Regions from separate parts of the Paenibacillus sp. FSL E2-0178 genome, predicted to be linked through region 2. Evidence: riboswitches for the same ligand, from Rfam matches in the RefSeq annotation. Region 2 holds a riboswitch; the other holds the start of a gene.
The links. A riboswitch is a leader RNA that binds a small molecule or an ion and turns the genes downstream of it on or off. The one in region 2 is predicted to bind S-adenosylmethionine.
Positions count from the first base shown of each region.

Region 1: another riboswitch for S-adenosylmethionine. It lies ahead of MHI42_RS26235 (methionine ABC transporter ATP-binding protein); the one in region 2 lies ahead of metA (homoserine O-succinyltransferase).

Region 1 is NZ_CP151953.1:6,001,858-6,005,271, forward strand. Features, by position in the region: gene MHI42_RS26225 (UbiD family decarboxylase) at 1-872, shown strand, start outside; gene MHI42_RS26230 (Cthe_2314 family HEPN domain-containing protein) at 900-1,646, shown strand; SAM riboswitch class I at 1,738-1,873, shown strand; gene MHI42_RS26235 (methionine ABC transporter ATP-binding protein) at 1,973-2,989, shown strand; gene MHI42_RS26240 (methionine ABC transporter permease) at 2,989-3,414, shown strand, end outside.
Region 2 is NZ_CP151953.1:2,405,738-2,409,151, forward strand. Features, by position in the region: gene MHI42_RS10705 (aminotransferase class I/II-fold pyridoxal phosphate-dependent enzyme) at 55-1,221, opposite strand; gene metA (homoserine O-succinyltransferase) at 1,283-2,200, opposite strand; SAM riboswitch class I at 2,320-2,451, opposite strand; gene corA (magnesium/cobalt transporter CorA) at 2,876-3,414, shown strand, end outside.

The DNA of each region.
Region 1 (3,414 bases), 3.6 Mb from region 2:
TGTGGCACCGCAAGGACGCGATATTTCCGGCCACGATTACCGGTAAACCCCGCCAGGAGGATTATTATCTGAAGGATTATCTGCAGCGGCTGCTGGCTCCGGCCTATCCGCTGATGATGCCTTCAGTAAAAGCTCTGTGGGCGTACTCCGAATCCGGCTCAAACGCCTTGGCTTCGGCTGTTGTCAGGGAGAGCTATCCGCGTGAGGGACTGGCTTCGGCTTTCCGTATCCTGGGGGAAGGCCAGCTCTCCTTAACGAAATTCCTGCTCCTGACGAATGAACCGGTTGAGCTTACGGATTTCCCCAAACTGCTGGAAACCGTGCTTGAACGCTTTAATCCGGCATCCGATCTGGTGATCTTCGCTAACACCTCCATGGATACCCTTGATTATACCGGCCGTAAGCTGAATCATGGTAGTAAGGCTGTGATGATGGGCACCGGCAACCCGGTGCGTGAGCTGCCCAGAACCTATACGGAGGGCCTGCTTCCAGCAATCACCGGCGCCGTGCCCTATTGCGGCGGATGTTTAGCCGTTTCCGGAGCATCCTATATAGAAGACCCTGAGCTTCCCGTCAGGCTGGCCGCTTCCTTCAAGGAGAAGAGTACAGCCTGGCCGCTGATTGTTCTGGTGGACGATACTGCAGAAGCGGTGCGCACACAAACCTCCTTCCTGTGGACAGTGTTCACCCGGTTTAATCCGGCGGATGATATCTATGCGGAGACCCATGTACTGCGTAACGCAATCAGCTATTCCCTGCCGATTGTAATAGATGCCCGGATGAAGCCGGGGTACCCGGAGGAGCTGGTTCCGCATGAGGACACGGTTGAACTGGTGAACCGGAACTGGAACCGTTATTTCCCTCTTGTATAGATCTTAAGTATTCTGAGGAGGACAAATATGCTGCGGACATTACTGGGAGAGCCGCCCCGCGAGAACAGTGGGGTACTGGCCGAAGCCATGGACAATATGGCGAAGGTTGCCTCCATGCTGCGCAAGGAGATGAACACACATCAAGACCGTGACCATGAATACCGCAAGCTGGAGATATGGACACGCGGTCTGATCTCATCGCTGGACGAGCTGGAGCAGAGCTGGTTCGCCGCCGCCTTTTACCGGAAGTCGGTGGTTGCCGGTTATATGGATGATATGTCGCCCACGGAGCAGGGAGAGTACGCCAGGTATGTGTATTTCTATAAGGATGGCTTCATCCGGGTGTTCTCCCTGCTGGACAAGCTGGGTACGGTCCTGAACAGTCTGTATGATCTGAATACAGGTAAAGTCAAAGCACATTTCTCTTACTTCACAGTGCTTCGCCAATTTCAACTGCTTCAGGCGCACAACCCGCTGGCCCATGAGCTGGAGAAGATCAGGAGCTCTTACCGCGAACCGGTGGAGAATCTGCGCAAACGGCGCAATGCCGAGATTCACTACATGAACGCTGAGATGACGGATGATCTCTGGCAGCGCCATCAGGGGCTGCATGACAAAATCCAACTGGAGGATCTCGACAGCCATCTGGAGGATTTGAGGCAGAGCCTGGAGATGGTGTGCAAATCTTTGGCGGCAGCCTTCAGGTACAGCAATGAGCAGTGGCACAAGAATAAAGCTGCATCCAGCCAGCGTTCAGAGCACCGACAGCCGTAAAAACTTACCTTTGACAAAGAACCGGAAACTTAATATACTTATGCAAGTATTTACTTCTAACATGAAACGGCATATATAACTTCATACTATAATCTTATCGAGAGCGGCGGAGGGATAGGCCCGATGAAGCCCGGCAACCGATTTGTACACAGCTTAGCTGCTGGCTGCAAATGTCATGGTGCTAATTCCTACAATGCCGCTAGGTTTGCGGTCTTGGCAGATGAGACGGCATTGTTTACTTCACACACACGGCCTCTTCCGATCTGCACGGATCGTAAGAGGTCTTTTTTTGTTATAAATTGCATGGAAGAAGGAGGACGGGGCGATTGATAGAGCTGAAAGATTTAACGAAAGTATACGGTAAGGGAAGCAAGGCCGCAACGGCGCTTTCCGGACTAAGCCTGTCGATTAAGAAGGGGGAGATATTCGGTGTGATCGGCCACTCCGGTGCCGGCAAAAGCACGCTGATCCGCTGCATTAATCTGCTGGAACGTCCGAGCGAGGGTGAAGTATGGGTGGATGGGGTGGAATTGACCGCACTCAGCCAGGGACAGCTGCAGGAGCAGCGGCGCAAGATCGGGATGATCTTTCAGCATTTCAATCTGCTCTCCTCCGCAACCGTCTATGACAATATCGCCTTTCCGCTGCGGCTGGCCGGAACCTCCAAGACGGAGATTGAGCGGAAGGTTCAGGATCTGCTGGCTCTAGTAGGACTTGAGGAGCACCGGAACAAATATCCGGCTCAGCTGTCCGGAGGCCAGAAACAGCGGGTCGGAATCGCCCGTGCTCTGGCGAGCGATCCTGATGTTCTGCTGTGCGATGAAGCGACTTCAGCGCTGGACCCGCAGACAACGGACTCAATTCTGCGCCTGCTGCTGGATATTAACCGGAAATTTCACTTGACGATTGTGCTGATTACGCATGAGATGCATGTTATTCAGAGCATTTGCGACCGGGTGGCTGTCATTCATGGGGGCGGGATTGTGGAGCAGGGCGACGTTGCCCAGGTTTTTCTGAAACCGAGGCATGAGGTTACGAAAGAATTCATCCGCAGTGAAACTCAGGCAGACGGACCGCTGCGGCAAGCGATTGATGCTGTACATGCCGGATATACTAAGGCGGTCAAAATTACTTTTCTCGGGCAAAAGACGTACGAATCGACCCTTTCCCATGTGGCTCAGGGAACCGGAGTTAACTTCGCCATTCTGCAGGGAACCATTTCTACTATCAAGGACGTCCCGTATGGTCAGCTGATCGTCCGGTTTGAAGGGCCATCCGAAGCCGTGGAAGCAACACTTTCCGAGCTTGCGGCTGAAGGCCTTGATGTGGAGGTGATTTCTTAATGGGCGGACTGGATTTTAGCGCGATTAACTGGGAAGAAATGCTTGATGCTACGGTCGCAACTTTAAAAATGTTAGCTTTTTCAGGAATATTCACAATTATCCTTGGTTTACCGCTCGGAATTGTGTTATATTTATGGGGCAAGTCTAATAACACTATTATCAGGGTTGTTTACTCGGTATTATCATTCGTCGTAAATATTCTGCGTTCGGTTCCCTTTATTATTCTGATGGTTGCCCTGATTCCGTTCAGCAAGTCGATTATGGGTACCTCGATAGGCGTACTTGGAACGATTCCGGCGCTGGTGATCGGCGCGGCTCCATTCTTCGCCAGACTGGTAGAGACCGCACTGCGGGAGGTTGACCGTGGGATCATCGAAGCGGCGCAGGGTATGGGAGCATCCACGGGACAGATTGTAATGCGTGTG
Region 2 (3,414 bases):
GCTGCTGTTCAATGTATACAGTGATTCTATCTGGCTGCCAAGGTTCCAGGATGCCTATTCCAGCTCGGTGCGCGCAGCCTCCAGTGCCTGGGTAAGATCAGCGATCAGATCGTCCACATGCTCGATGCCGACCGAGAAACGCAGCAGCCGGTCATCTACGCCAACCGCATCCCGGATTTCCGCCGGAATATCGGCGTGAGTCTGTACAGCCGGATAGGTCATAAGCGATTCCACACCGCCAAGACTCTCAGCAAAAGCAATCAGGCGGATATGGCGGAGCAGCGGCTCCACGTATCTGGCATCCTTCACCTTGAAGGAGAAAATCCCGGTGTTGCCGGAGGACTGGCGCTTCTGGATTTCGTATCCCGGATGATCCGGCAGACCCGGATGGAAGACTTCGGCAATGGCCGGATGCTCCAGCAGATAACGGGCGAGAGCCAGCGCATTACTCTCATGCCGCTCCATGCGCAGGGCAAGTGTCTTCATCCCCTTCATCAGCTGGTAGCTGTCGTTTGGTGCAAGGACAGCGCCCAGTGAATTATGCAGAATCGCCATTTCTGCGGACAATTCAGCACCTTTGGTCACAATAAGTCCGGCAAGGACATCGTTATGTCCGCCCAGATATTTGGTCGCGCTGTGAACGATGATATCTGCTCCAAGCTCAATAGGGCGCTGGAAGAACGGGGTAAGCAGCGTATTGTCGACAATCGTAAGCAGCCCGTGGTGGCGGGCCCATGTACATACCGCTTCGATATCCGTAATCATCATCAGCGGATTGGTTGGTGTCTCAATGAATACACCCTTGGTGCCCGGCTGGCGCGCAGCTTCGAGAGCATCCAGATCATTCGTATCCACATAGGAGGCGCTGATGCCGTATTTGGACAGAATCCGTTCCAGCAGACGGTACGTTCCGCCATACAGGTCGAGCGAGACAACGAGATGATCACCTTGTCCAAACAAAGCAAACACAGTAGTCAGTGCAGCCATACCTGAGGCGCAGGCGAAGCCGGCATCGCCGGATTCCAGCGCCGCTGCCGCATCTTCGAGCACAGAGCGGGTAGGATTTTTGGTGCGGATGTAATCAAAGCCCGTGCTCTGTCCGAGTCTCGGGTGACGGAATGCCGTCGCGTTGTACACCGGATAATTAATCGCCCCTGTCGCGGGGTCCTCCATCGAACCAATCTGTGCCAGTCTGCTCTCAATTTTCAGTTTCTCGTCCATTTCCATTGCCTCCTAAAAGTTTTGTGCGTGTAACCATTGCTTCTATATATAAATAATTTTTTTAAATAAACGCTCCGATATCGTAGGGTGTCTCCTGGTATACATAGTAATTGAGCCAATTAGCGAATAATAAGTTGGCATGGGCGCGCCAGACGGCCGGCGGTGTACGGGTGGGATCATCTTTTGGATAATAGTGCTTCGGAATCTCAATATCCATGCCCTTGGCGATATCGCGGTCATACTCCCATTTCAGGGAGAACGGATCATATTCTGAATGTCCGGTTACAAAAATCTGCTTGCCGTCATGCGCAGAAACCAGGTACACACCGGCTTCCTCTGATTCCGCCAGAATCTGCAGATCCGGATTATTCTCTATATCCTCACGGGAGACATCGGTGTGACGGGAATGCGGCACATGGAATACTTCGTCGAAGCCCCGCAGCAGTTTCACATTATTATGGCTCAGCGTATGCGGAAACACTCCAAAGCATTTATCCGGCAGACTCACCTTACGCACGCCGAAGTGGTGGTACAGTCCTGCCTGCGCGGCCCAACAGATATGCATGGTCGAGGTTACGTTCTGCTTGCTCCATTCAAAAATCACTTTCAGCTCTTCCCAGTAGTTGACATCCTCGAACTCCATTTGTTCCACCGGAGCCCCGGTGATGATCAAGCCGTCAAAGCGGCGGTCACTGATTTCATCAAAGGTTTTGTAAAAGCTCTTTAAGTGCTCTGCCGAAGTATTCTTCGAGGTATGGGAGCTGGGATGCAGCAGAACAACGTCCACCTGAAGCGGTGAGTTCCCGATAAGGCGCAGCAGCTGCGTTTCCGTGGTTTCTTTGGTCGGCATCAGATTCAGGATGGCGATCCGCAAAGGACGGATATCCTGATGAAAGGCATGGCTTTCATCCATTACAAAAATATTCTCACCGGATAATACTTCTTTGGCCGGAAGACTGTCGGGAATTTTAATAGGCATTGCTGTTTCCACTCCTTAACTGAAATTAGGTTCCGCTTGGCGGTTAAATCTGATGTAAAACAACGAAAAAAGACCTTTCTCGGGCGAGAAAGGTCATATATCTGCAGTCATATGCGCCTCTCTCATCTGCCAGAGAACTTCCGCCGGACGAATAACGTCCTGCAAAGCTTCCGCAAGAATTAGCACCGTGCGTTCACACGCCGGTTGCCGGGTTTCATCGGGCTAGTCCCTCCACCTGCTCTTGATAAGATTTAGCTGTATTCAGTTGGGGTTATTCCAAAGCATCCGCGGATACTTTTCTTAAAATTCACTTTAAATCATGAACCTCCTTTTCGTCAAGTCCATACAATGCTTAAGGGGCCTGGAGAATGAAAAGAATTTCTCTTGAAAGAGCCATACCCCGGCGTTATACTAGACAAGTGTTTCAACCATAAACGGCGAAAAGAAGAGGTGAGAGAAGAATGGAAGGCGACCCGGGCTCGCGAATAAGCGTGCAGAAAGAACAACCACACAGGATTAACATCAGCTTGCCGGCGGCGGGGGCAGTTCTTCTTCATGCTCTCGGACCGTCTTTTGGCCTTCATCCATGATTGTACCACCGGCCAAGCTGATTTTTTCTCTGTGCTTTAATTAGCATATCCCTGGAGAAGACCAGGGACAGAAGGAGTGAATCAGATGAAAATCCGGCTGGTGAACGCAGGGGTTTTTACGACTATTGACAATATTGAGGATACACTTACCGCACCCGCTGAGGGTTTCTACTGGATTGATGCGGATGTTGAGGATCTTGTTGAGCTTCAGCCTTTGTACAATCTGCATGATCTGGCTGTCGAGGACTGTCTCAGTGAAGAGGATCAGCGCCCGAAGCTGGAGATCTATGAGAGCCATTATTTTATCGTAGTCAACAGCATCCGGTTTGATGACGAGGAAATCTTCCTCCGCGCGCTCAACGTATTCCTGGGCAGACATTTCATCATCACCGTTACGAAGCAGAAGATCCATGAGCTGCGCGTCCTGAAGCCCATTCTATGGGAGCAGGAGGTCAGTGAGCCGGACCGCTTCCTGTACCTGTTAATCGACCTTGTGGTCGACAACTTCTTCTCGGTCGGTGACCGGATTGAAGCGCGGATTGAGAAGCTGGAGGAGGATATCCTCATGCACACCAAAAAATCGCATCTCAGCGAGATCATCGGTCTGCGCAGTGAAATTCTCTG